One region of the Pedococcus bigeumensis genome, then DNA from elsewhere that is predicted to be linked to it. Evidence: predicted binding sites of a transcription regulator. Region 1 holds the regulator's gene; each other region holds the start of a gene.
The links. The regulator Rex, encoded in region 1, represses fermentation and respiration genes when NADH is low (regulators of the CRP and FNR family bind a similar motif). The targets are predictions, from matches to a motif close to CTTGTGAANNNNTTCACAAG.

Region 1 (9,374 bases):
GACCATCAAGGGCGTCACCAAGCCGGTGACCTTCGACCTGGAGTTCACCGGCCTGGCGACCGACCCGTGGGGCAACGAGAAGGCCGGCTTCGAGGCCACCGCCGACATCAACCGCAAGGACTGGGACCTCGGCTGGAACGTCGCCCTCGAGGGTGGCGGCGTGCTCGTGTCCGAGAAGGTCAAGCTCAACCTGGACATCCAGCTCACCAAGGCTGCCTGACCCAGCACCACAGACTGACGGAGGGCCGGTTCGGGGGAACCGGCCCTTCGTCATGCCTCCACCTGTTGCTCACAGGTGGTCACCAGGGGCCCAGATCCGGCGGCCCGTGACCACCAGGACGCAACAAGTCCCACCGCTCCCGCACTTGGTGCGCTGGGATCGTCACCAGGGGCCCAGATCGGGCGGCCCGTGACCACCAGGACGCACCACGTGCGGGCAGGGGTATGCCGCGGGCGCGAGCACCCGGGTCAGGGGCGCAGGAGTCGGGCTGCCTCGACGGCGTAGTAGGTCAGGATGATCTGCGCACCGGCGCGACGGATGTTGAGCAGCGACTCCAGCACCGCCCGCTCCCGGTCGATCCAGCCGTTGGCCGCAGCGGCCTCGATCATCGAGTACTCCCCCGAGATCTGGTAGGCCGCCACCGGCACCGTCGAGACCGCAGCGGCGGCGGCGACGATGTCGAGGTGGGGCATGGCGGGCTTGACCATGACGATGTCGGCACCCTCGGCGATGTCGAGCTCGAGCTCGCGCAGCGCCTCGGTCGCGTTCGCCGGGTCCTGCTGGTAGGTCGCCCGGTCGCCCTCGAGCGAGGACTGCACCGCCTCGCGGAACGGGCCGTAGAGACCCGAGGTGTACTTCGCGGCATACGCGAGGATCACCGTGTCGGTGAAGCCCTCGGCGTCGAGGGCGTCGCGCACGTGGGCGACCTGGCCGTCCATCATCCCGGAGAGCCCGAGCACGTGGGCCCCGGCGCGGGCCTGGGCGAGGCCCATCGCGGCATACCGTTCGAGGGTCGCGTCGTTGTCCACCCGCCCGGAGGCGTCGAGGACGCCGCAGTGGCCGTGGTCGGTGAACTCGTCGAGGCACAGGTCGGCCATCACGACCAGCCGGTCACCGACGGCGTCGGCGACGGCGCGCAGGGCGACGTTGAGGATGCCGTCGGGGTCGTCGGCCCCGGAGCCCAGCGCGTCCTTGGCGACGGGCACCCCGAACAGCATGATCCCGCCGATCCCCGCGTCGGCTGCCTCGCGGGCAGCCGCCACCAAGGACTCGAGAGTGTGCTGGACGACCCCCGGCATGGCCGAGATGGCCTGCGGCGCGTCGATGCCCTCGCGCACGAAGACCGGGAGCACCAGCTCGGCGGGGTCGAGCCGGGTCTCGGCGACGAGCCGGCGCAGGGCCACCGACTGGCGCAGCCGGCGCGGCCGGATCGCCGGCCCCGCCGGCTGCGTGTGGTCAGCCATCCGGGCTACTTGGCCCGACGCCGCGACGCGGACTTCTTGGCGCTGGGGCGCACGACCGGCTCGCCGGCCTCCGCCGCAGCCGCCGCGAGGCCCAGGCCGTAGTCGGCGAGCGCGTCGACCAGGGAGTCGGACGACGCCTCCGGGGCGAGCACGTCGACCCGCAGCCCGTGCTCCTCGGCGGTCTTGGCCGTGGCCGGGCCGATGCACGCGATCACCGTCGACGGGTGCGGCTTGCCGGCGATGCCGACCAGGTTGCGCACCGTCGAGGACGACGTGAACACGGCCGCGTCGAACTGCCCGCCCTTGATGGCCTCGCGGATGTGGGCGGCCGGCGGCGCGGCGCGCACGGTGCGGTATGCCGTGACGTCGTCCACCTCCCAGCCCATCTCCTGGAGACCGGCGACGAGGGTGTCGGTGGCGATGTCGGCCCGCGGCAGGAAGACCCGGTTGATGGGGTCGAGCACCTCGTCGAACGGCGGCCAGTCCTCGAGCAGGCCGTTCGCCGACATCTCACCGGACGGCACGAGGTCGGGCACGATGCCCCACTCGCGCAGGGCGGCAGCCGTGACCCCGCCGACGGCGGCGATCTTCAGGCCGGCGAACGCACGCGCGTCGAGACCGAACTCCTCGAACTTCTCGCGCACCGCCTTCACGGCGTTGACCGAGGTGAACCCGATCCACTCGTAGCGACCGGTGACCAGCCCCTTGACGGCGCGCTCCATCTGCTGGGGCGTGCGCGGCGGCTCGACCGAGATCGTCGGGACGACCTCCGCGGTCGCGCCGAAGGACTCGAGCCGGGCGATGGTCGAGCCGGACTGCTCCTTGGTGCGGGGCACCAGGACGTTCCAGCCGAACAGCGGCTTGGTCTCGAACCACGAGAGGTTCTCGCGCAGGGCCACGGTCGAGCCGATCACGGCCAGGGCCGGGAACTCCAGGGTCTTCATGACCTTGGCGAACTCGCCCAGCGTGGTGACCCGGGTGGACTGGCGGATCGTGGTGCCGCGCTCGGTCAGGGCGACCGGGCTGTCCGCGGGACGACCCGCAGCCAGGAGCTTCCCGAGTGCGGTGGCGAGGTCCTCGGGCTGACCGAGGAGGACGACCGTGACCGACTCGGCCACCGAGGCGGCCCAGTCGACGTGCCGGTCGTTCGCCGCGATGACGTGCACGGCGGGCGAGCTGCTCGACGTCAGCGGGATGCCGGCATACGCGGGCACCGCCGAGACGGCGCTGACGCCGGGGACGATGTCGAACCCGATACCGGCCTTCTGGCAGGCGAGGGCTTCCTCGGCGAGGCCGTTGAAGGTGCCGGGGTCACCATCCATGAGCCGGACGACGAGGCCGCCCGAGACGGACTTGGCGGCCTTGACGACCAGCTTGGCCCGCATCGCGTGGGTCAGCGGCTGACCGTGGTCGCCGTGGCCGGCGTCGATGATCTCGACACCCTCCCGGCAGTAGCGCGTGACGACGTCCTCCCGGGCGACCTGGTCGATGACGACCACGTCGGCGGCGGCGAGGAACTCCAGCGAGCGCACCGTCATGAGTCCGGAGTCGCCGGGGCCGGCGCCGACGAAGGCGACGCGTCCCGGGACCCGGCTCTGGCGAGCGGGCGAGCTGGGGGTAGAGGTGGTGGTGGTCGAGCGCGTGGGGCTCACAGTGCACGCTCCGTGCTGTCGTGTTCGGGTTTGCGGTCGGTGCTGCTGTCGGGGCCGGCGAGCGGATCGGGTCCGGTCGCCCCGGGTGGGTCTGGGGGCGGCGCCCCGGGGTGGCTTGCCGGGCCGTCACCGCTCGAGGTCTGCGGGGCGGGTGGGGCCGGTGGTCGCTCCTCGGGTCCGCGCAGCAGGTCGCCGCCGTCCTCGAGCAGGACCGCCGCGAGCCGCCGGCCCAGGGCCTCGCCGTCGCCGGCGCTGCCGACGAGCGAGCGACGCAGGTCGAACGAGCCGTCGACCGCGCCGACGAAGGCGCGCAGCGACAGCTCGAGGCCGTCCTCGCCCTCGACGACCTCGGCGAGCGCCCCCACCGGTGCGGAGCAGCCGGCTTCGAGCGCGGCGAGGACGGCACGTTCGGCGGTGACGCAGGTGCGGGTGTCAGGGTCGTCGAGGACCTCGAGCGCAGCCAGCGTCGCGGAGTCGTCGGCACGGCACTCGACCGCCAGCGCACCCTGCCCGGGGGCGGGCAGCATCTGCAGCGGGTCGATCGCCTCGGCGACCTCGTCGAGCCGGCCCAGCCGGGCGAGGCCGGCGCGGGCCAGCACGACACCGTCGAGGGCGCCGTCCTTGACGAGCGCGATGCGGGTGTCGACGTTGCCGCGGATGTCCTTGACGGACAGCCCGAGGCCGAGGGCCGCGAGCTGGGCGACCCGGCGCGGCGAACCGGTGCCGACGACAGCCCCCTCGCCGAGCTCACCCAGCGTGCGCCCGCCGGACGACACGAGCACGTCCCGCGGGTCCTCCCGGACCGGGACGGCAGCGATCACGAGCCCGGGCTCGGGCGTGGTGGGCAGGTCCTTGAGGGAGTGCACGGCGAAGTCGACCTCACCCTCGAGCAGCGCCCGGCGCAGGGCCGCCGCAAACACCCCGGTGCCGCCGAGGGAGGCCAGCGACGCGGTGGAGGTGTCTCCCTCGGTGACGATCTCGACGAGCTCGACGGAGTGGCCCCGCGCGCGCAGCAGGTCGGCCACCCAGGTGGACTGCGTGGTCGCGAGCGCACTGCGCCGGGTGCCCAGGCGCAGGGTCAACGCGGCGGTGGGGGGCGTGCTCACGGCATACCTCCCCGCTGGGGCGGCGGGACGGACGCGGTGGCGGCCTCGCCGGGGCGCAGGTCGAACAGCTCACGCAGCGCCTCGGCGTAGTCGGCGCCCTGACCCCCCACGGCCCGCTCCTTCACCCTGACGGTCGGGGTGTGCAGGAGCTTCTCGACGATGCGGTGCACCGCGAGCTGCACCTCGGCGCGAGCCACCTCGTCGAGGTCGGGCAGCCGCTGGTCGAGGCGGGTCAGCTCGCCCGCGACGACGTCGGCGGCGTGGGAGCGCAGCGCGGCGACGGTCGGCGCGACGCTCTCCGCGGCGCGCGAGGTCAGGTATGCCGCGACCTCACCGATGACCAGGTCGGCCACCTCGCTCACCTGCGGCGGGGTCTGCCCACCGGACAGCTCCTCCCCCAGCGCGGCCAGCCCGGCGAGGGTCACCCCGCTCAGCGAGGCGACCTCGGGGGCCACGTCGTGGGGCAGGGCGAGGTCGATGTAGGCCTGCGGGCGACCGCCCCGGGCCACCTGCGCGTCGCCTGCGGTCGCGAGGTCGACCACCACGCCGGTGGAGCCGGTGCAGGAGATCACCACGTCGGCCACCGCGAGGGCGGCGGAGAGGTCGTCGAGGGGTCGCGCGGTGGCGCCCGTGCGCTCGGCCAGTCGCACCGCCTTCGCGAACGTGCGGTTGACGATGGAGAGCCCGGCGGCGCCCCGCCGCGCCACCGTGGTCGCGGCCAGCGAGCTCATGCCCCCGGCGCCGACGACGAGCACCTGGAGGCCGGCCAGCGGGCCCAGCTCGCGCTCGGCCCGGGCCAGCCCCGCCTCGACGAGCGAGACGCTGACGGCGTCGATCCCGGTCTCGGTGTGGGCTCGCTTGCCGACCCGCAGCGCCTGCTGGAAGAGGGTGTTGAGGGCCGGTCCGGCGTGGCCGGCCTTCTGCGACTCGCGCAGCGCCGTGCGCATCTGGCCGAGGATCTGGGCCTCGCCCACCGCCATCGAGTCGAGCCCGCAGGCGACCGTGAAGGCGTGCGCGATGGCGCGGTCCTCGTAGTGGACGTAGAGGTGCTCGCGCAGCTCGTCACGGCTGACCCCGGTGACCTCGGTGAGCGCGTCGGCGATGTCGGTGACGGCACCGTGGAAGGTCGCCGACTCGGCGTAGACCTCGGTGCGGTTGCAGGTGGACACCACGATCGCCTCGGTGAGGTTCTCGCGCCCGGTCAGGCTCGCGGACAGGGTCCGGCGGCCCGCGGCGTCGAGGGTCATGGCCTCGAGGAGGGGCAGCGGTGCGGTGTGGTGGGACAGGCCCAGGATCACGAGGCTCATCGGCCCACCACGTCGTCGACGGGCTCGAGCGAGACGCGGTCGAGCGCACCCCCGGCGGCGAGCGCCTTGCGCTGCTCGTGGAAGGCGAGGATCTGGAGCTCGGTGGACAGGTCGACCTTGCGCACGTCGACGTCGTCGGGCACGACCAGCACGCACGGCGCGAAGTTGAGGATCGAGCGGACGCCGGCGGCGACGAGCTGGTCGCAGACGCCCTGCGCGGACGCTGCCGGCGTGGCGATGACGCCGATGGCCAGGCCCTGCTCGGCGACGAGCTCGTCGAGCACGGTCATCGGCTGCACGGTGATGCCGGCGATCTCCTGGCCGAGCAGCCCGGCGTCCTGGTCGAGCAGGGCCACCACCCGGAACCCGCGCGTCGCGAACCCGCTGTAGGCCGCCAGCGCGTGGCCGAGGTTGCCCATCCCGACGATGGCGACCGGCCAGTCCTGGGTGAGGCCGAGCTCCCGGGAGATCTGGTAGGCGAGGTGGTCGACCTCGTAGCCGACACCACGCACGCCGTAGGAGCCGAGGTGCGAGAGGTCCTTGCGCAGCTTGGCGCTGCGGACGCCTGCGGCGGAGGCCAGCTCCTCGGAGGACACCGACGTGATCCCGCGTTCCGCCAAGCCGGTCAGGGCGCGGAGGTACTCCGGTAGCCGTGCCACCGTGGCGTCGGGAATACCCCGACGGGCGCTCGGGTCGGCAGACACAGTCTTTTCCGGCTCCTTCTCATCACTGGCAGTCCGCGCCTGGCTGGGGCGGACGGGAGCCTCTGCAGATTACGCTTTTGTGAACCGATGCACAAAGTCACAAGCGACCGCCCCGTCGGGGGCGTGAGCCGCGTCACTTCGTGCTCGATCCGCCGGTCGCCCCGACCGCTCCGCTCAGCGCGCGAGGGCGGACCTGAGCCGCGTTTCGTCGACCCGCCAGTAGTCGTGCTGCCGCCCGTCGACGAAGGTCACCGGGATCTGCTCCCAGTACTGCTCCTTGAGTGCGGGGTCGTCCTCGATCGACCGCTCCACCCAGCCCACCCCCAGGTCGGCGGCCACCCGGCCGATGACCTCGCGGGCCGTGTCGCACAGGTGGCAGCCGGGCTTGCTCACCAGCGTGATGCGCACCTCGGCGGGCGCCGGGCCCTCAGGGGGCTCGGCGGGGGGGGCGGTTCCGGACACCCCCCGAGCGTATGCCGCGCGGCCGCCACGGCGGGCGCGGCCCGGCCCCGGGGCCGGTGACCTCGCCCACCGCCCTAGGCTGGCTGCCATGAGCGAGCGGCCGAGCGAGCTGGACCAGGCGCTCCTGACCCCGGCCGACCCCACTGCCGCCGCGTTCTTCGACGTCGACAACACCGTCCTGCGGGGCGCCAGCATCTGGCTGCTCGCGCTCGGGCTCTGGCGCCGCGGCTTCTTCACCGTTCGCGACGTCAGCGCGATGGCATGGAAGCAGCTGCGCTACGCCGCCCTCGGGGAGAGCCTCGACCACGTCGCGAAGATCCGCGAGCAGGCGCTCGGCTTCATCGCGGGCCACTCGGTGGCCGAGATCGGCGCCATCGGCGAGGAGATCTTCGACGAGGCGATGCAGGACAAGATCTGGCCCGGGACGCAGGCCCTGACGCGCATGCACCTCGACGAGGGCCAGGAGGTCTGGCTCGTCACCGCGACGCCGGTGGAGGTCGCCCGGGTGATCGCCGACCGGCTCGGGCTCACCGGGGCGCTCGGCACCGTGGCCGAGTCCGTCGACGGCATCTACACCGGGCGCCTCGCCGGGGAGCCGCTGCACGGTGCGGCGAAGGCCACCGCGATCGAGGCGCTCGCCGCTGAGCGCGGCTTCGACCTCAGGCGGTGCTCGGCCTACTCGGACTCGGCCAACGACATCCCGATGCTCTCCCTCGTCGGGCACCCGTGCGCGATCAACCCCGACGGCGCGTTGCGGGACCACGCCCGGGCGCACGGCTGGACCATCCGTGACTACCGGACCGGGCGGCGCGCCGCCAAGTTCGGGGTCCAGGCCGTCGGGGCCACCGCCCTCGCCGGCGCCCTGGCCGCCGCGGCCCGGCGCCGCTCCCGCTAGCGACGACCGCGGCATACCCCTGTTTGCGTCCGGATGCGGACGTTGGCCTGTGTCCCGCCGCCCTGGGTGACGGGTGTGGCGCAGGTCTCCTGACAATCCGCCCGATATCGGGGAAACTGTCCCGGTCAGGAGGCCCCCATCCGGATCCGAGCACGTCGCAGCGCCGCGAGCCGACTCGCGGTGCTCCGTCCTGCCCGCAGCGCTCCGGTCTGGGCAACGAGCACCCCGGCGATCGGTCACGCAGCCGGCGACCACGGGATGGGTCCGGCGACCGCGGACTTCCTCGCCGGCCTCCGGGCCATGCTCACCATCGCGGGTGACGCCGGCACGCTGTCGGGAGGCGGGTCCAGCCACGGGGGCAGCGCAGCCAGTGCGGGGTTCGGTCCGGGCGAGGCACCCCAGGACTTCGAGCGCATCTCGGCGCTGGTCGAGCTCGCGCAGCGCGGTGACAGCGAGGCGTTCGGCCTGCTCTACGAGCGCTACGTCGACGTGGTCTACCGCTACGTCTACGTGCGAGTGGGTGGCCGGCAGCTCGCCGAGGACATCACCTCCGAGACCTTCCTGCGCGCCCTGCGCCGGATGGACTCCTTCTCCTGGCAGGGCCGGGACATCGCGGCCTGGTTCATCACCATCGCCCGCAACCTGATCACCGACAACGCCAAGTCGGCGCGCTTCCGCATGGAGGTCTCGACCGCCGACATGCTCGACGCCGACCCCCGGGTGGAGGCTGCGCCCGACCACGAGGTGCTCGACCGGCTGCGCGACGAGCGACTCCTCGAGGCCGTGAAGGGCCTCAAGCCCGAGCAGGCCGAGTGCGTGGTGCTGCGCTTCCTCCAGGGGCTCACCCTCGCCGAGACGGCCAAGGTGCTCGGCAAGTCGGAGGGAGCGGTCAAGCAGCTCCAGCTCCGCGCCGTGCGGGCCCTGCACAGGGAGCTCGCCGATGTCGACATCTGAGGCGGTCGAGGTGCGTGCGGTTCTCGCCGGCTCGGGCCCGGCTTGCGGCGGGTTTCGCTACGTCTCGGCGCGTAACTTCCGGGGGAGTCGCTCGTTCTCAGCGCGAGAGACCGTCATCGACACGGCCGCGTGGATCACCTCGATCCCCGCACGGGTCGCAGCAGGGCTGGGGAGGGAGGTGTCGGCATGCCAGTGCTGAACCGCGCGGCAGACCGTTTCCAGCGCGCCCTCGAAGGCGAGCGCGTCACCGACCAAGGCCTGGCCGAGCTCGTCGAGACCAGCCGCCACCTCGTGGGGCTGACCTCTGCCGTCCCTGCTGCCGACGCGGCGTTCGTGGCCACCCTGCGCGACCGGCTGATGGCCGAGGCGGCCCGGATGCCGGCGCCGAGCCCCGGCGCCGCCAAGGCGGCCGCTGCCCGCCGTGCCGCGTCGCGCACCACCCCCGTCGTCGTCGTGGTCGGCCGCGGGCTGCCCAGACTGCTGGCCGGCGCCGCCGCGTCCGTGCTCCTGGTCGGGGGAGTCGTCGGCGTCGCCTCCCGCACCGCCGTTCCCGGCCAGGCGCTCTACCCCGTGAAGGGCTGGCTCGACGGGGTCGCCGTCCGCCTCGCTGACAACGACCTCGAGCGCGGCCAGACCTACCTGTCGCAGGCGCAGGGCCACGTCTCGGACGCCCGCACCCTGTCCGAGGGCAGCCGGCAGGTCACCGACGTCGACACGGCCCTGACGGCCGCGGCCGACTCGGTGCGCAAGGGCCGGCAGGCGCTCGACACCTCCTACGCCAGCACCGGCAACCCCCAGGCGCTGCTCGCGATGCGCGACTTCACCGCGCG
Region 2 (9,374 bases), on a different contig from region 1:
GCCCACTACTGGCGGGGGTGCTCGTCGACTGGGGCGGGTTCAAGGCCGCCTACACCGCCGACGCGCTCATCACGACCGCCGCGCTGTGGGGGCTGGCCACGCTGCCGTCGCTGCCGCCCGAGCCCGAGGAGGGTGCCGCCCCCACGCGTCCCGGGCTGCGGTCGGTGCTCGACGGGTTCGCGTTCCTCACGACGCGGCCCAACGTGCGGATGACCTTCGTGGCCGACATCTGCGCCATGTTGCTGGCCCAGCCGCGGGTGCTCTTCCCCGCTGCCGGCGCGGTGATCTTCGGGGGAGGGGCCAAGACGGTCGGCGCACTGTCGGCCGCGGCTGCTGTCGGCGGGATCGTCGCGATGTTCTTCTCCGGCCAGCTCGGCCACGTGCGACGGCAGGGGTTGGCGATCCTGGTGTCCATCGTGGGCTGGGGGTTCGCGATCGCGGGTTTCGGGGGAGCGATGCTCGCCGCCGGTGGCGTCATGTCACGTGGAGCCGCCCTGTGGCTCGGGCTCGTCGCCATGGCGGTCGCCGGTGCGTCCGACTCGGTCAGCGCGGTCTTCCGCACCACCATCCTCCAGTCGGCCACCCCCGACCACCTCCGCGGCCGGCTGCAGGGCGTGTTCATCGTCGTCGTGGCGGGCGGGCCCCGGCTCGGGGAGATGACCGGCGGCTTCCTGTCCAACGGCATCGGCGAAGCGCGCACGGCCGTCGTGGGTGGGTTCGCCTGCGTCCTCGCAATCCTCGTCCTGGCCCGGCTGCAACCGGGGTTCCTGCGCTACGACTCCCGCCACCCCACGCCCTAGCGGCGCAGCACGACGGGTGCTGCGCTGCTGTGGTCAGACGGAGCTGCCGCGACGCTCGGCAGCCCGGCGCCGCTCGTCGGTCGCGTCGGCCATCGCCCACCGGACCATCGAGGTGGCCACGGCGCCGAGCGGACGACCGACGAGCCGCTCCGTGAGCGGAAGCCAGGGCAGCCGCAGCGGCTGACGGGCCCAGCGCGGGAGCATCGCCACGGCACCCGCTGCCAGCGCGGCATACCCCGGCTTGGCCGCCAGCGGCAGCGGTGGGTGGACGAGCAGGAACCGCGCGGCGTCGCGCGCCGCGGCGGTCGACTCGAGCTCGGGGCGGTAGCCCTCGATCGTGGCGCGCAGCGCGGCGACGGTGGTGGGCGGGTCGACCACCCCGAGGGCGCTCGCGACGATGCCGCCCTGCTCGACGTAGCGGTCGGCCTCGGCGTCGCTCAGCGGTGCCACCGCGTAGCGCTGGTAGGCCGTCAGGAAGCTGTCGGCCTCGGTCGCGTGCACCCAGGCCAGGAGGTGGGGGTCGCTCGCGGAGTAAGGGCGCCCGTCGGCGGCCTTGCCGCGCACGCGCTCGTGGATCGAGCGGACGCGTCCGATCTGCTCCTGTGCGTGGTCGATCGTGCCGAAGGTCGTGGTGGCGAGGAACTCACTGGTGCGCTGGAGCCGGCCCCACGGGTCGCCCTTGTAGCCCGAGTGCCCCGCGACCCCGGCCATCGCGAGCGGGTGCAGCGACTGGAGGAGGAGCGCCCGGATGCCGCCCGGGAACATCGCGGCGTCGGCATGGACCCGCCAGATCGGGTCGTCCGGGGTGAACCAGCGCGGGCCCTCGGCGCCCCAGATGCGTTCGGCCTTGGCCTGGGCGTCGGAGCCGGCGACGCGGGACCGCAGGGCCGACGCGAGCTGGCGGCGGGCGCTGTCGGCCATCGGCGTGAGCAGGGTCACTGGGAGCGCCTGGCCCGGCGCCGGGGAAGCTCCTTGAGCCGGGCCGCAGGCGTCGGGACGTCGGCGGGTCGCACCCGCGTGGCCAGGTCGCTGTTGGCGATCAGCTCGGCGATCGGCGTCGTGGAGGTGGGGTGGGCGGCGATGGGGTCGTCGCCGGAGAACACCACCCACACCGGCTCGCTGTGGTCGGCGCGCGGGTCGAACGTCTTGAGCACGCTCCCCTCGCGCACCGTCGCCGCGTGCTCGATCGCCCGACGGCGAGCCTTCTGCCGGTCGAGGGCGGTCTGGGCGGCCTTCATTGCCGGTTCCTTGGCCTGCTGTGCCAGCACCACGACGTGGGGGCCGTACTTGACGCCCCACTTCACGAGGTTGCCGACTGCCTTGCCTTTGCTGGGCATGCTGCCTCCCTGACTGGTCCGGCTCCCACCCTAACTTCCGGGCGAAGCAGGAGATCGGAAACGTTCGGGCGAAGCAGGAGATCAGAAACGGTGGCCGCCTAGTCTTCGACCATGAGTGACCTGTCTCTCCCCGACCCGCTCCGCCGCGACTACGTCGGCGAAGGCATCTCCGAGGCCGAGCTCGCGCCCACCCCGTGGCAGCAGGCGCGGGCCTGGGTCGACGACGCCGTCGCGCGCGCGCAGGTGCACGCCGACGTCCCCGAGCCCTACGCCCTCTCGGTCGCCACCGTCGACGCCGCGGGTCGGCCCAACGTGCGCACCGTGCTGATGCGGTTCTTCGACGAGCGGGGCCCGGGCTTCGTCACCGGCACCGAGTCGGCCAAGGGCGTCGAGATCGCCGCCACCGGGGGCATCGCCGCGGCGCTCACCTGGCCGGCGATGTACCGGGCGATCCGGTTCCGGGGCGTGGCGGAGCAGCTCTCCCGCGACGAGGTCGCCGGCTACTTCGGCTCGCGTCCGTGGGCGTCGCGGATCTCCGCATGGGCCTCGCGTCAGTCCCAGCCCATCGACGGACGGCAGGGCCTCGAGGACGCCTACGCGAGGTATGCCGCGCAGTTCCCCGACCACGGGGACCCCACCGACGTGCCGGTCCCCGACTTCTGGGGCGGCTACCGGGTGGTCTGCGACGAGGTCGAGTTCTGGGGCGGTCGTCGCAACCGGTTGCACGACCGGCTGGTGTTCAGCCGGGTCGCCGCGGGCTCGCTCGACGACGCTGACGCTTGGGCCCTGAGCCGCCGCCAGCCCTGACCCAAGCCACTTGTTCGGAGGATCCACCGCGCCATCACCGGGTGGATCCTCCGAACGACGGGGTGTGAGTGGGTGAGCGGGAGCCGGCCGCCGCCGACAGGCCGTTCCTACCCGTCCGTATCCCGGAACGGACGGCAGCGGGCGGCCACCGTGGCCCCAGACTTGTGAACGGAATCACACGCGCGCGTCAGTGTCGCCGTTCGCGCGGTCCCCGTCCCGACCGCCGAATCCGAGGAGCCTCATGGCGCCCACCGACCCCACCGCCGTTCCACCGACCCCTCAGCACCCTGCCCTCCACCCCGTCGTGGCCGACGTCACCGCCCGGGTGACCGACCGCAGCCGGGCCAGCCGCACGGCATACCTGCAGCGGATCTCGCGCGCGGCCTCCGAGCTGAGCCTGCGCCCGGCGCGGACCGACCTCGGCTGCTCCAACCTCGCCCACGCCGTCGCCGCGTGCGGTGGCAGCGACCGCACGGTGATGGCCGCCGACACCGGCGTCAGCCTCGGCATCATCACCTCCTACAACGACATGCTCTCGGCGCACGCGCCGTTCGAGCACTACCCCGCCGCGATGAAGCAGACCGCGCGCGAGGTCGGCGCGGTCGCCCGCGTGGCCGGCGGGGTGCCGGCGATGTGCGACGGCATCACCCAGGGACGCGCCGGCATGGAGCTCAGCCTGTTCAGCCGCGACGTCATCGCGATGTCGGCGGCGATCGCGCTCAGCCACGACGTGTTCGACGGGGTCCTGATGCTGGGCGTCTGCGACAAGATCGTGCCGGGGCTGGTCGCGGGGGCGCTGGCCTTCGGCCACCTGCCGACCGCCCTCGTGCCGGCCGGGCCGATGGCGTCGGGTCGCTCGAACGCCGAGAAGGCCGAGACCCGCAAGGCCTTCGCCGCCGGTGAGGTCGGGCGCGAGGAGCTGCTCGAGAGCGAGGTGGCGTCCTACCACTCGCCGGGCACGTGCACCTTCTACGGCACCGCCAACTCCAACCAGATGCTGATGGACGTCATGGGGCTGCACCTGCCGGGCGCGGCGTTCGTCCACCCCGACGACCCGCTGCGCGACGCGCTGACCGCGGCGACCACCGCGCGGGTCGCCGAGATCGCCGCCTCCGACACGCCCTACGGCATCGGCCAGGTCGTCGACGAGAAGGCGGTCGTCAACGGCGTCGTCGCGCTGCTCGCCACCGGCGGCTCGACCAACCACACGATGCACCTCATCTCGATGGCTGCCGCCGCAGGTATCGACCTGACGTGGGAGGACTTCGACGACCTGTCGACCGCGATCCCCTCCGTCGCCCGGATCTACCCCAACGGCCCGGCCGACGTGAACCACTTCGACGCGGCCGGTGGCACGGCCTTCCTCGTGCGCACCCTGATCGACCACGGACTCCTGCACGAGGACGTCCTGACCCTCGCAGGGCCGGGCCTGCGGCGCTACACCCAGCGGCCCGTGCTGGTCGACGGTCGGCTCGAGTTCGTCGACGTGGCAACGGAGTCCGGCGACCCGGCCGTGTTGCGCGCGGCCGACGACCCGTTCAGCGTCGACGGTGGTCTGCGGGTCCTGGGTGGCACCCTGGGCCACGCGGTCATCAAGGTGTCGGCCGTGGCGCCGGAGCACCGGGTCGTCGAGGCGCCCGCCCGCGTCTTCACCGACCAGGTGGGCTTCCTCCAGGCGTTCTCACGCCGCGAGCTCGACCGCGACGTCGTCGTGGTCATCCGCGAGCAGGGCCCGTCCGCCAACGGCATGCCCGAGCTGCACGCCCTCACCCCGTCGCTCGGCGTGCTCCAGAAGCGGGGGTATGCCGTGGCGCTGGTGACCGACGGCCGCATGAGTGGGGCGTCGGGCGCGATCCCGGCAGCCATCCACGTGACCCCCGAGTCGGTGCACGCCGGGCCGATCTCGAAGCTCCAGGACGGCGACGTGGTGCGGGTCGACTCGTTGACCGGGCGCCTCGACGTGCTGGTGGACGACGAGGAGTTCGCCGCCCGGGTGCCCTCCCCGCGGGTCAGCGAGGAAGGCATCGGCACCGGCCGTGAGCTGTTCGCCGCCATGCGCGGCGCAGTCGGCCGGGCCGACGAAGGGGCCCACGTCTTCGGCAGCCTCGGAAGGCTGTGGGAGAAGGCCGACGCCGCACCGTTCCTGAGCCACGAGGAGACCCGATGACGACCAGCAGCCTTCACACCACCGAGTCCCCGGGGGACCTGACGCCCGGCGACCCCGCGGGGAGCCGGCCGCTCCTGCGCGACGGCGCCGACGTCCTCGCCCTGGCGCCGGTCATCCCGGTCGTCGTGGTCGACACGGTCGAGCAGGCGGTGCCGCTGGCCCGTGCGCTGGTGCGCGGCGGCATACCGGTCATCGAGATCACGCTGCGCAGCGCGGCGGGGCTCGGCGCGATCGAGGCGGTGGCCTCGCAGGTCGAGGGCATGGTCGTCGGCGCCGGCACAGTGGTGACGCCGGAGCAGGTCCGACAGGTCGAGGACGCCGGCGCGCAGTTCCTGGTCACGCCGGGCTCGCCGCCGAGGTTGCTCGAGGCGGCGCTGGCCAGCGCGCTCCCCCTGCTCGCCGGGGCCGGCACGCTGACCGAGATGCTGACCCTGGCCGAGGCGGGGCTGGAGGCGATGAAGTTCTTCCCGGCCGAGGCCAGCGGCGGTCGTCCCTACCTGTCGGCGGTCTCCGGTCCGTGCCCGCAGCTGCGGTTCTGCCCGACCGGAGGCATCACGCCCGAGACGGCGGCCGCCTGGCTCGCCCTGCCCAACGTCGGCTGCGTCGGGGGCTCGTGGCTCACCCCGAAGGACGCGGTGGCCCGGGGCGACTGGGCGCGCATCGAGGCCCTGGCGGCCGAGGCGGCGGCGCTCCGCCACTGAGAGCAGGGTGGCAACACGTCGCGTGAGGGGCGACGTGTTGCCACCCGGTGGGCACCGGACGGCCCAGCGCCGGGTCGGTGCGGGCCTGCCGGCAACAGGTGGCGGGCATGGAACAGCCCGTGGGCCCTGCCGGGCCGCCTTCGAGCGGCTCGGCGTGCGCAGGGGACGACCTGCGCGGCCCACGGGCTGCGGTGAACTGCTTGGGATTGCGCCGGATGGCGGACCTCGAGCAGTCGAGGTGCGCTAGCGCGCAGTCACCTCACGCGTCCAAATTGAAATCACTTCTTGGACCACCTCCCTTCCGTGTAGCTCGACGCTAATTCGGGAAGGTCGCCCCGTGCAACAACTTTCTTTTCTCCGACCCGGGGGTCAGACCGAGGTGACGACCTCGTCGTAGTCCAAGCGGGGCAGCCGGTCCATCCAGGCGCCCTCGGCGGGACGACCGATGTTGACCACGGCGATGGTGCGGTGCGCGCCGTCGGGGAAGAACTCGCGGTCCACGCCGTCGGCGTCGAACCCGGTCATCGGGCCGGCCGCGAGGCCGGCGGCACGGACGCCGAGGATGAAGTAGGCGACCTGGAGGGTCGCGTTGAGCATCGCGGAGCCCTCACGCATCTCGTCGTTGCCTGCGAAGAGGTCGCGGGCGCCCTCGAAGTGCGGGAAGACCTTGCCGAGCTCGTCGTGGAAGTCGGTGTCGGCGGCGAGGACGGCCACCAGGGGGGCGGTGGAGGTCTTGGCCTTGTTGTTGCCGCCCATCTGCTCGACGAGGCGGCCGCGGGCCTCGGGAGTGCGCACGAGCACGATCCGCAGCGGCTGGTTGTTCATCGACGTCGGGGCCCACTTGACCAGGTCGTAGATGGCGCGCACCTGCTCCTCGGACACCGGCTCGTCGGTGAACGCGTTGGCGGTGCGGGCGTCGCGGAACAGCAGGTCCTGGGCCTCGGGGGAGAGCTCGAGGTGGTCAGCGGCGAACTGGGCCTCGAGCACGGTCAGGGAGTCGTGGGTCTGGGTCATGAGTGATTGAACAATCAACTTCATGGTTGCATTCCTCAACCACGGAGCAGCAGGTCAGCCGCCCGCCGACCCACCGACGGCGACGGCGGGGGCGGGTGCCGCGAAGTGCTCCGGACCGTCCCAGGGACAGCCGCACGACCCCCTCAGCACCACCCGGGTGGGGAGGATCTGGGGCTGCACGTCGCGCGTCCGGCCCTGGATGCGTTCGTGCAGTCTGATCGCGGCCCAGCGGCCCAGCTCGTGGGTGGGCTGGCGCACCGTGGTGAGGCCGGGGTCGACGTAGCGCGAGGCCATGATGTCGTCGAAGCCCACGATGGCCACGTCGTCGGGGACGGCGACCCCGCGGCGTCGCAGCAGGGTCAGGGTGGCCAGCGCGAGCTCGTCGTTCGCGCAGACCAGGCCGTCGACCGCGTCGCCGGCGTCGAGCAGGGCCGCCACGATCTCGGGCGCCGACGACTCCTCGAACCACACCCGCAGCGGAGGGAGCGCCTCGGTCAGCCCGGCCTCGCCCAGAGCAGCCGCGAACCCGGCATACCTGGCCGCGATGTCGTGGGAGGTCTCCGGGTCGCCCGCGAAGACCAGCCGCCTGCGGCCGTGCTCGAGGAGGTGGGTGGTCAGGGCCGAGGCGCTCTCGCAGTTCTCGACGGTGACCGTGTCGCAGCCCTCGATGGGGGTGTGCGCGAGCACGACGGTGGGGGTGTTGCGCGCCAGCGTGCGGATCATCGCGTCGCCGGCCGTGCCGTGGGTGAGGACGAGGCCGTCGACCCGCGCGAGCAGGGTCCGCAAGGTCGTGTCGAGGTCGGCGATGCCCGCGGTGAGCACGACGACCACCGACTGGCCGTACTGCGCCGCCGTCGACTCGTAACCCGCCAGGAGCTCGGCGAAGTAGGGGCCGGTGAGCCCCGGCAGCACCAGGCCGTGCGCCTCGTGCCGCTGCACGTCGATGGTCCTGGCCGCCCGCAGCGGCACGTAGTCGAGCTCCTCCACGGCGCGGAGCACCTTCTGGCGCGTGACCGGCGACGACCGGGCCGAGCCCTGCAGCACCCGCGAGACGGTCGCGATGCTGACCCCGGCCCGCTCGGCGACGGTGTAGATCGTCACCGGGCGGTCGCTGTCGGCGTCGATCGCGACCGGTGGACCAGGCTCCATGGCGACCATCTTGCCGCACCGGGGCGCGCCGGAGCAGCGCAGGCGCCGGTATGCCGCGGGCTCGCCTCAGCCCGTGGCGGCCGCCCGGTCGAAGGGGTTGGGGATGGCGTCGAGCAGGGTCTGCGTGTAGGCGTCCGCGGGGTTGCGGATCACGTCGAGGGCGTGGCCCTGCTCGACGACCCGGCCCTCCGACAGCACGAGGACCTCGTCGGCCAGCAGCCGGGCGCTGAGCAGGTCGTGGGTGATGTAGAGGACGCCGATGTCGTGGCCGGTCACCAGCTCCTGGAGCAGCTCCAGGATCTCGGCGCGGATCGACACGTCGAGGCTGGAGATCGGCTCGTCGGCCACGATCAGCTCGGGGTTGGCGGCGAGCGCCCGGGCGATGACGACGCGTTGTCGCTGTCCTCCCGAGAGCTCGTGCGGGTAGCGGTCGAGGAACCGGTTGCTCGGGGTCAGCGCCACCGTCTCGAGCAGCTCGCCGGCGACCGCATCGGCCTCCTTGGCGCCGAGTCCGCGGTGGTTGCGCAGGGGGCGCGAGAGCGTGTAGCGGAGCGTCAGGGCCGGGTTCAGCGAGCTGTAGGGGTCCTGGAACACCATCTGCACGTGCTTGCGGTAGCTGCGCAGCTGCCGCGAGCGCAGCCGCTCGACCGCGATCTCGCCGTCGGACGCGCTGAAGTGGATGGTGCCGCTCGTCGGCTTGTCGACGCCGGTGATCATCCGGGCCAGCGTCGTCTTGCCGCTGCCGCTCTGGCCGACCAGCGCGGTGACCTCGCCCTTGCGCAGCTGGAACGACACGTCGTCGACGGCGGTCAGCCGCTGGCGGGTGAAGCCCCGACGGCGCTCGAAGACCTTGGTGACCCCGTCGACCTGGAGGAAGACCTCGCCGCGCAGGGCCCGCGCGCTGTCCTCGACGGTCTTGACGAACTCCGGCCCGGCGAAGCGCCGGGTCGGCTCCGGGAGGTCGACCGGACGGTCCGCGGACGGACCGCGCTGCAGGTGCGCGACGTGGCAGGCCACCTTGCCGGCGGCCAGGGGGAGCAGCGGCGGGTCGTCGGTCGTGCAGCGCTCGATGGCCTCGGGGCAGCGGTCGGCGAAGCGGCACCCCGAGATGGGCCGGGTGAGGTCCGGCGGCCGGCCCGGGATGTAGGTGACCCGGACCGTGTCGGCGCGGGGGTTGCCGTACGACCCCAGCAGGCCCTTGGAGTAGGGGTGCAACGGGTCCTCCACGAGGGAGGCGGCGGGTTGCTCCTCGACGAGCTGGCCGGCATACATCACGAAGATCCGGTCGGACAGCTCCATGACGGTGCCGATGTCGTGGCTGATGAACAGCACCGCGAAGCCCTGCTCCTTCTGGAGCCGGCGCACCGCCTCGAGGATCGAGCGCTGCACCACGACGTCG
Region 3 (9,374 bases), 500 kb from region 1:
GGAGAGCAACAGCATGAAGATCGCAGTCCTCGGCACCGGCATGGTCGGCCAGGCCCTCGCAGCCCGCCTGTCCGGCCTCGGCCACGACGTCACCATCGGCACCCGCGACCCGCAGGCGACGTTGGCCCGCACCGAGCCCGACGGCATGGGCAACCCCCCGTTCTCGGCCTGGGCCGCAGACCACGCGGACGTGCACCTCGCCACGTTCGCCGCAGCCGCGGCACCTGCGGAGCTCGTCGTCAACGCGACCGGCGGCTTCGCGGCCTTCCCGGCCCTCGAGCAGGCGGGCGCTGACAACCTCGCCGGCAAGGTGCTCATCGACATCTCGAACCCGCTCGACTTCTCGAACGGCTTCCCTCCCACCCTGTTCGTCAAGGACACCGACTCGCTGGGGGAGCAGATCCAGCGCGCCTTCCCGCAGACCCGCGTCGTGAAGACCCTCAACACCCTCACCGCCAGCCTCATGGTCAACCCCAAGGAGCTCGGCGAGGAGTCCTCCGTCTTCGTGTCGGGCGACGACGCCGCGGCCAAGGCCACGGTCACCGAGCTGCTCCAGAGCTTCGGGCACAGCGACGTCATCGACCTCGGCGACATCAGCACCGCCCGTGGCACCGAGATGCTGCTTCCGGTGTGGCTGCGGCTCATGGGCACGCTGGGCACGGGGATGTTCAACTTCAAGATCGTCCGCTGACGTGGGCGCCATGACCGGCAAGACCGTGCTGGTCACCGGCGGGACCGGTGGGATCGGCCTGGCCACGGCCGCCGGTCTCGCCGGTCTCGGCGCCCGGGTCGGGATCGTGGGGCGCGACGAGGGCAGGGCCCGTGCCGCGGCCGAGCGGATCCGCACGGCCGGAGGTGACGTCGACGTCTTCACCGCCGATGTCTCGTCGCAGCGCGAGGTGCAGCGCCTCGCGGAGCAGGTCCTCGCCGCCTACCCACGCCTGGATGTGCTCGTGAACAACGTCGGCGGTTACTGGGCCACCCGGCACGCGACGGAGGACGGGCTGGAGCGCACCTTCGCGGTCAACCACCTCGCGCCGTTCCTGCTGACCCACCTCCTGCTGGACCGGCTCCGCTCGTCGGCGCCGGCCAGGGTGGTGACCGTCTCCTCGGGCGCCCAGGCCATGGGTCGCATCGACTTCGACGACCTCCAGGGCCAGCGCAGCTACAGCGGTCAGCGGGCCTACAACCAGTCCAAGCTGGCCAACGTGCTGTTCACCTACGAGCTGGCGCGCCGGCTCGAGGGGTCGGGCGTCACGGCGAACGTGCTGCACCCCGGAGTGGTGCGCACCGCCTTCGGCCAGGAGGACTCACGCGGCTGGATGCGGCTCATGCTGCCCGTCGTCCGCCCGTTCATGAAGACTCCCGAGCACGGTGCGGAGACCTCGATCTACCTGGCGTCCTCGCCCGAGGTGGAGGGCGTGTCGGGGCGGTACTTCGCCAACAGCAGGGCCAAGACCTCGTCCCGCGCCTCCTACGACACCGCCGCTGCCCAGCGGCTCTGGGACGTGTCCGCGGGCCTGGTGGGACTTGCGCCGGCCGAACAGGCGAGCTGACCGGGACCTGCCGCGACCTGACCGAGAGGGTGTCGAGAGCTCGCCGGGCACCTGGCGGCGTACGCGAGCGTGGGGTCACCGAGGTCCACCTGATGCCGCGGAGCGGCGACCCGGTCGGCGCCGCGGGCCTCGGCCAGCAGGTCGTGCCGCGTCGGGCCGAGCTCGGCTGAGCGAGCTCGAGGTCGGCCCCTCCCGGGCGACGACCCCGCAATAGGGTGGGGGCCATGAGCCCGGTCTACGACTGCAGCACCGAAGAGGGCCGCCGTGACGGCGTGGCGAAGGCGGTCGAGGCCGTCCGCGCGGGCGAGATCGTCGTCCTGCCGACCGACACCGTCTACGGCGTGGGCGCCGACGCGTTCTCCGCGGAAGCGGTCGCGTCCCTGCTGGCCGCCAAGGGCCGCGGACGCGAGATGCCCCCGCCCGTCCTGGTGCCCAGTGTGCGCACGGTCGACGGCCTCGCCACCGACGTGCCGCCCTGGGCGCGCGACCTGATCCGCGAGTTCTGGCCGGGACCGCTGACCCTGGTCTTCAAGGCGCAGTCGTCGCTGATGTGGGACCTGGGGGAGACCAACGGCACCGTCGCCCTGCGCATGCCGCAGGACGACATCGCCCTCGCGGTGCTGAGCGAGGTCGGGCCGATGGCGGTGACCAGCGCCAACCTCACCGGGCAGCCGGCCGCCACGACGGCGACGGATGCGGCCTCGCAGCTGGGGGCGGCGGTGTCGGTCTACCTCGATGGCGGCCCGACCACCAGCACCGAGGTGTCGACGATCATCGACTGCACGGGGGAGGAGTTCGTCGTGCTGCGGGCCGGGGCGGTCACCGAGGAGCAGCTCCGGGCCGCCCTCGAGCCGAAGGAGCCCGAGCCCACCGAGTCCGAGCCCACCGAGTCCGAGCCCACCGAGCCCGAGACCGATCCGGAGCCCGAACAGCCCGTGGCGGAGACCGCCGACGAGCCCACCGCAGTGCCCGACGAGGCGTCGGACACCCCCGAGACCGAACCGACCCAGGCAATAGAGTTGCCCGCGGATCCCGCCACCAGCAGCACCGACGACACCGACAGCACCCTCCCAGGAGACCCGCATGAGCGCTGACACCTTCTACGGCTCCGACTTCGGCGCCCTCGAGTCGTTCGACCCCGAGATCGCGGGGGTGCTCGTCTCCGAGCTCGACCGCATCCGGAGCGGACTCCAGCTCATCGCCTCGGAGAACATGTCCAGCCCCGAGGTGCTGACCGCCCTGGGCTCGACGTTGTCCAACAAGTACGCCGAGGGCTACCCGGGCCGTCGCTACTACGGCGGCTGCTCGGAGGTCGACAAGGCCGAGACGCTGGCGATCGAGCGGTGCAAGGCGCTCTTCGACGCCGACCACGCCAACGTCCAGCCGCACTCGGGCGCCAGCGCCAACCAGGCCGTCTACGGCGCGTTCATGCAGCCGGGCGAGACGATCCTGGCGATGGCCCTGCCGATGGGTGGCCACCTCACGCACGGCACCAAGGTCTCGTTCTCCGGCAAGTGGTTCAACGCCGTGCACTACGGCGTCGACAAGCAGACCGAGAACATCGACTACGCCGAGGTCGAGCGGCTCGCCAAGGAGCACCGCCCGAAGGTGATCCTCGCCGGAGGGTCGGCCATCCCGCGGCTCATCGACTTCGAGTTCTTCCGCAAGCTGGCCGACGAGGTCGGGGCGATCTTCTGGGTCGACGCCGCGCACTTCATCGGCCTCGTCGCCGGCAAGGCGATCCCCAGCCCGGTGCCCTACGCCGACGTCGTCACCTTCACGACGCACAAGGTGCTGCGTGGTCCCCGCTCCGGGGCGCTGGTCTGCAAGGAAGAGCACGCCGCCAAGCTCGACAAGGCGGTCTTCCCGATGATGCAGGGCGGCCCGCAGATGCACACCATCGCGGCCAAGGCGGTGAACTTCAAGGAGTGCGCCACCGCTGACTACCAGGCCTACGCAAAGCGCGTCGTCGAGAACGCCGCGGTGCTGGCAACCGCGTTGGGCGAGAAGGGCATTCGCCCCACCACCGGCGGCACCGACACCCACCTCTCGCTCCACGACCTCCAGGGCGTCGGCGTCACCGGCGCCGACGCCGAGGCGCGGTCCGACGCGGCCGGCATCGTCCTCAACAAGAACGCCATCCCCTTCGACCCGCAGAAGCCGAACATCGCCAGCGGCATCCGGGTGGGCACCCCCTGCGTCACCACCCAGGGCATGGGCACCGACGAGATGCGCGAGGTCGCCGAGCTCATCGCCACGGCGGTCATCCGCGGTGACGCCGACCCCGACCACGCCGTCTCCAAGGAGGTCCGCGCGGGGGTCACGGACCTCGTGACCCGCTTCCCGGCATACCCTCGGGGCTGAGTCCCCACCCACCCGAGAGGCGCCCTGAGTGCGCGAGTACCTCCTCGTCCTGATGGTCGCCGCGGTGATCACGTATGCCGCGACGCCGCTGATGCGTGCCGTCGCCGTGCGCACCGGCGCGTTCACCCCCGTCCGCGACCGCGACGTGCACTCGACACCGATCCCGCGGCTCGGGGGAGTGGCGATCTACCTCGGCTTCGCGGCGTCCATGATCGCGGCGAGCCACCTGCCCTTCCTGGGCCAGGTGTTCCGGCTGGGACCGGAGCTGCAGGGGGTGCTCGTCGGGGGCGGCATCGTCTGCCTGATCGGCGCGATCGACGACATCCGGGAGATGGACTGGCTGACCAAGATGGGCGGCCAGATGATCGCGGCCGGGATCATGGCGTTCAGCGGCGTGCTGCTCTACCAGCTGCCGATCGGCGGCGTGACCGTGCTGCCGCAGCCGATCATGGTGGGGCTCACCGTCTTCGCCGTGGTGCTGTTCACCAACGCGGTCAACTTCATCGACGGCCTCGACGGTCTCGCGGCGGGAGTCGTGGTGATCGCGGGCACGGCGTTCTTCATCTACAGCTACGGCATCTCGCGCACCTTCGACCCACCGAACGTCTTCTCGTCGGCGACCCTCATCTCGGCCGCGCTGATCGGCTGCTGCGTGGGGTTCCTGCCGCACAACTACCACCCGGCCAGGCTCTTCATGGGTGACTCCGGGGCCCTGCTGCTGGGCCTCCTGCTCGCCGCCGCGACGATCTCGACGACCGGCAACGTGACTCCCGCGCAGGTCAGCACCAACCCCGTCGCCGCGACCCTGCTCCCACTCGTCGTGCCGGCCGCGATCATCCTGCTCCCGCTGGTCGACATCCTGCTGGCGGTCGTCCGGCGCACGGCCCGCGGGGAGCGCCCCTGGCACCCCGACAAGCAGCACCTGCACCACCGGATGCTCCAGCTCGGCCACGGCCACCGGCGGGCCGTGCTGCTCCTGTGGCTGTGGGCGGCGGTCGCCGCCCTCGGCTCGGTGAGCTTCATCTTCGTCGACGACGCACGGGTCGCCGGGGCCGGTGTGCTGGCCGCCGTCGTGGTGATCGGCGTGCTCACCCTGTGGTTGCCGCGCTGGTCGATCCCGGGCCACCGGCCGCGCTCGCACTGAACCGGTCGCACTGAACCGGTCGCACTGAACCGGTCGCACTGAACCGGTCGCACTGAACCGGTCGCACTGAACCGGTCGCACTGAACCGGTCGCCCGGCGCCGGTCGCACCGCCGGCCGGCTCAGGCGTCGGGGAGGTCCAGCCGCGCCCGGAGACCGGCGCGCACGGCCGGCCACTCGTCGCGCAGCACGCTGAACACCACGGTGTCGCGGAAGCTGCCGTCGGCCCGGCGGGTGTGCCGGCGCAGGACGCCCTCGCGGGTCGCGCCGAGCTTGGCGATCGCGGCCTGTGAGCGCTCGTTGACCGCGTCGGTCTGGATCTTGACCCGCCCGAAGCCGCACTCGAAGGCGTGACCCAGCAGCAGCAGCTTGCACTCGGGGTTGACCTGGGTGCCCCACCAACGCGAGCCGTACATCGTCCAGCCGAGGTGGATCCGCTCGTTCCCGAGGTCGACGTCGCCGAGCGACGAGGTGCCCACGACGGTGCCTGCCTCGCCGAGGCCGCCCTCGCCGGTGAGGCGGACCGTGTATGCCGTCCGACCCCTCGCGCCGGCCGCGATGTTGTCCTCGGTGTCGGCCCGCGTGGCCGCGAGGTCCGCCGGGGGCGGACGCATGACGAAGCCCTGGGTGTAGACGCCCGGGTCGGTGTAGACCGCGTGCAGCCCCGGGGCGTCCTCCATCGTCATGACGTCGAGCCGGACGAACCGGCCCCTGAGGGGGGCGCCGGTCGGGGGAGTGGCTGGCATGGCCGAAGGCTACCGGGGCCCGGAGCCGCCCGAGCTCGGCTCGGGTGAGGCTCTGTCGGGACCCGGGTGGCAGCCTCCGGACCCCCGGGTGGCAGCCTCCGGACCCCCTGGTGGCAGCGTCCGGAGCGCTTGTGATACCTTTCACAAGCACCCCAAGGTGGGTGCAGACCACCCCTTTCGCCAGGCACCGCAGCCCCGACGAATCAGGCAGGCCAGACCGTGAGCACAACTCCGCACACCGACCGCGACCCGTTCGCGGTGATGCTGCGTGGAGCCTTCCTCCCCACCGTTGCGGTGGGTCCGGTCGCCGTGGTCGTCGCCGCCGTCGTGGGAGGCGGAAAGGCCGCCCTGGGTGCCGCGCTCGGCTTCGTGATCGCGCTGACCTTCTTCGCCCTCGGCCTGGTCGTCATGCGCAAGCTGGGGAGCGCCGCCGACCCGCTGCGCTTCCTCGCCAGCGCCCTGGCCGTCTTCATGGGCCAGATGATCTTCCTGCTCGTCGTGATCATCGCGCTGCAGGACGCGACCTGGCTCGACGGCACCGCGTTCGGCATCGCCGTCCTGGCCGTCGCCCTCGTGTGGCAGGTGTTCCAGGTGATCGCCTTCGTCCGCTCCCGCCGGCTCGTTTTCGACGCGCCGGACGATTCGGGGCAGGATGGGGGCTCGGCCACATGACCACAGGAGCTCACCGTGACCACACCGCCCTCGCGACCGTCGCCGGACCCTCGGCAGACGCCGTTGGAGAAGGCCGACTCGGGTCATCAGCGGCTCGACGAGGCCAGGATGTGGAACGTCGTGTCCTACCTCATCACCGGGCCGTCGATGTTCGGCGCGCTGGGCTGGGGACTCGACCACTGGCTGGGCACGACCTGGCTCGTCGCCGTGGGGATCGTGGGCGGGATGGTGCTGTCGCTGTACCTCGTGTGGTTCCGGTACGGTACGCAATGACTTCCGCAGGTCAGCTCCCCCCTCTGTATGCCGGGCCCCCGCCTCTCGGCGCTGCCCCCGTTGGCCCGTGGACTGTTCCGAACGCAAAGCTCGAGGAGAACCTGTGAGTCTGAACGTGCTGGGTGCCATCAGCCTGGCTGCCGAGGGCGGCGAAGGTGAGGGCTTCCACGCCCCCACGCCGGCCGAGTTCTACCAGCCGCTGATCGGTCACGGTGACTTCGCGATCACGCGCCCGATGGTCGTCCTGGCCATCTCCGTGGCCCTGATCTCCTGGTTCCTCGTCGCCACCACCAAACGTGCCGCGGTCGTCCCCGGCAAGGGTCAGTGGGTCACCGAGAACGCCTACAACTTCGTGCGCAACGGCGTGGCCCGCGACATCATCGGCAGCCACGACTTCCTCAAGTTCGTGCCCCTGCTCTTCAGCATGTTCATGCTGATCCTGGTCAACAACCTGTTCGGCATCATCCCGCCGATCCAGTACCCGACGATGAGCCGCATCGGCTTCCCGATCGCGTTGACCCTCTTGGTGTTCGTGATCTACCACGCAGTCGGCATCCGGAAGAACGGCGCCTGGGGACACATCAAGCACATGATCCCGCCGGGCCTGCCCAAGGGCATCTACGTGCTGATCATCCCGCTCGAGCTGCTGACCTACTTCGTCACCCGGCCGCTCACGCTCGCGCTGCGACTCTTCGGCAACATGTTCGCCGGACACATGCTCCTGCTGCTGTTCATCACCGGTGGCGAGTACATGCTGATCCACGGCGGGCTGGGCCTGAAGGTCGCCGGTGTCGGCTCCTTCGGCATGGCCTTCGTGCTGACCGCCTTCGAGGGGCTGATCGAGTTCCTGCAGGCCTACATCTTCACGCTGCTCGCAGCGACCTACATCGCCGGCTCGCTCGCCGACGAGCACTGAGACGTCCGGGCCGACCGCACGTCGGCCCGGTGCAGGACCGCCCGACCCACAACTGAATACGCCACACGAACTCCCGCTCGGCGAGGTGCCGACGGACCTGATAACCGAAAGAGGACCTCTGACATGACTGGCAACATCGCCATCCTCGGCTACGGCCTGTCTGCGATCGGCCCCGGTGTGGGCATCGGCCTGATCTTCGCCGCCTACATCAACGGTGTCGCCCGCCAGCCCGAGGCGCGCGGCGTCCTCCAGGGCATCGCCATCCTGGGCTTCGCCCTCGCCGAGGCGCTGGCCATCTTCGGTCTGGTGCTCGCGTTCGTCTTCAAGTAAGCCGAACCACCCAGCCCAACGCCCCCTGGCACCACAGCACTAGGAGAACCCGTGCAGCACTTCACCGGCATCACGCAGGTGGTTGTCGCGGCCGCCGCCGAGGACAAGACCGGCGAGCGCCTGCCGATCCTGCCCCTCTGGGGTGAGCTGATCTTCGGCGTCATCGCCTTCGCGATCCTCTACTGGGTCGTGGCCACGAAGGTCGTGCCCAACCTCGAGAAGGCGTACGCCGAGCGGACCGCCGCGATCGAGGGCGGAATGCAGCAGGCCGAGGAGGCCCAGCAGCAGGCCCAGGCGGCCCTGGAGCAGTACCAGGCCCAGCTGACCGAGGCCCGTGCCGAGGCAGCCCGGATCCGCGAGGAGGCTCGCGAGCAGGGTGCGGCCATCGTCGTGGAGATGCGCGGCCACGCGCAGGCCGAGGCGGCGCGGATCACCGAGGCGGCGCACAAGCAGATCGAGGCCGAGCGCCAGCAGGCAGTCGTCTCGCTCCGCTCGGAGGTGGGTCGTCTGTCGACCGACCTGGCCAGCCGCATCGTGGGTGAGTCGCTGCACGAGGAGACTCGTCAGAAGGGCATCGTCGACCGCTTCCTCGCCGAGCTCGAGGCTGGGGAGATCCAGCCCGAGAAGGTCGGGGAGGACGCCTGATGCGTGGGTCCTCGCGCGCGGCCGCCATCGCCGGAGCCAAGGCGCTCGACGCCGCGCTCGCCGGTGGGGTCGACCGTCGGGTGCTCGGTGACGAGCTGCTGGCCGTCGTCGGCGTCATCGACGGCTCGGCCACCCTGCGCCGGGCCCTGGCCGACCCGTCCCGCGAGGGCACGGAGAAGCAGGCCCTCGCCGAGCGACTGCTCGACGGCAAGGTCTCGGCCGAGGCGATCGTCGTGGTCAAGAACCTCGTCGGTCAGCGCTGGGCCACCGAGCGCGACCTCTCCGACACCCTGGAGGACCTGGCGGTCACCGCCATCCTCGCGGGTGCCGAGCAGGCCAACCGGATCGACCGGGTCGAGGACGAGCTGTTCCGGTTCGACCGGATCGTCGCCGGCAACCCCGACCTGCGCGACCGGCTGACCAACCGCCAGGGCGACGTCGACGCGAAGGCCGGTGTCGTGAGCGAGCTGCTGGAGGGCAAGGCGGCCGAGGAGACGGTGCGACTGGCCCGCCAGGCCGTGCTGGCCCCCCGCGGTCGCAAGCTCGACCGCACCCTCGAGCGCTACCTCGGGCTCGCGGCGCAGCGCCGCGAGCAGGTCACGGCGGTCGTCACGGCCGCCACCGACCTCACCCCGCAGCAGCGTGAACGGCTCGCCACGGCCCTGCAGGGTATCTACGGCAAGCCCGTCCTGCTCCAGGTCGTCATCGAGGAGCAGGTCCTCGGCGGCAT

Region 2: edd (phosphogluconate dehydratase) is a predicted target of Rex. The motif match lies at 3,106-3,125, and genes of this name have one in related genera.
Region 3: ABD262_RS02805 (Cg1360 family ATP-synthase-associated protein) is a predicted target of Rex. The motif match lies at 5,937-5,956, and genes of this name have one in related genera.

Annotation. Positions count from the first base shown of each region.
Region 1 covers NZ_BAAAQS010000001.1:73,642-83,015, reverse strand. The annotation lists gene ABD262_RS00400 (YceI family protein) at 1-220, shown strand, start outside; gene hemB (porphobilinogen synthase) at 469-1,464, opposite strand; gene ABD262_RS00390 (bifunctional uroporphyrinogen-III C-methyltransferase/uroporphyrinogen-III synthase) at 1,470-3,116, opposite strand; gene hemC (hydroxymethylbilane synthase) at 3,113-4,222, opposite strand; gene ABD262_RS00380 (glutamyl-tRNA reductase) at 4,219-5,529, opposite strand; gene ABD262_RS00375 (redox-sensing transcriptional repressor Rex) at 5,526-6,233, opposite strand; gene ABD262_RS00370 (glutaredoxin family protein) at 6,408-6,695, opposite strand; gene ABD262_RS00365 (HAD family hydrolase) at 6,784-7,590, shown strand; gene ABD262_RS00360 (sigma-70 family RNA polymerase sigma factor) at 7,771-8,544, shown strand; gene ABD262_RS00355 (hypothetical protein) at 8,731-9,374, shown strand, end outside.
Region 2 covers NZ_BAAAQS010000003.1:1,015,339-1,024,712, forward strand. The annotation lists gene ABD262_RS15450 (MFS transporter) at 1-800, shown strand, start outside; gene ABD262_RS15455 (oxygenase MpaB family protein) at 834-1,721, opposite strand; gene ABD262_RS15460 (hypothetical protein) at 1,736-2,137, opposite strand; gene pdxH (pyridoxamine 5'-phosphate oxidase) at 2,249-2,944, shown strand; gene edd (phosphogluconate dehydratase) at 3,186-5,111, shown strand; gene eda (bifunctional 4-hydroxy-2-oxoglutarate aldolase/2-dehydro-3-deoxy-phosphogluconate aldolase) at 5,108-5,812, shown strand; gene ABD262_RS15480 (malonic semialdehyde reductase) at 6,182-6,826, opposite strand; gene ABD262_RS15485 (LacI family DNA-binding transcriptional regulator) at 6,881-7,975, opposite strand; gene ABD262_RS15490 (ABC transporter ATP-binding protein) at 8,042-9,374, opposite strand, start outside.
Region 3 covers NZ_BAAAQS010000001.1:569,078-578,451, forward strand. The annotation lists gene ABD262_RS02775 (NADPH-dependent F420 reductase) at 14-691, shown strand; gene ABD262_RS02780 (SDR family oxidoreductase) at 702-1,556, shown strand; gene ABD262_RS02785 (L-threonylcarbamoyladenylate synthase) at 1,781-2,650, shown strand; gene ABD262_RS02790 (serine hydroxymethyltransferase) at 2,640-3,920, shown strand; gene ABD262_RS02795 (MraY family glycosyltransferase) at 3,949-5,064, shown strand; gene ABD262_RS02800 (GNAT family N-acetyltransferase) at 5,185-5,808, opposite strand; gene ABD262_RS02805 (Cg1360 family ATP-synthase-associated protein) at 6,028-6,480, shown strand; gene ABD262_RS02810 (AtpZ/AtpI family protein) at 6,496-6,753, shown strand; gene atpB (F0F1 ATP synthase subunit A) at 6,857-7,669, shown strand; gene atpE (ATP synthase F0 subunit C) at 7,793-7,999, shown strand; gene ABD262_RS02825 (F0F1 ATP synthase subunit B) at 8,069-8,644, shown strand; gene ABD262_RS02830 (F0F1 ATP synthase subunit delta) at 8,644-9,374, shown strand, end outside.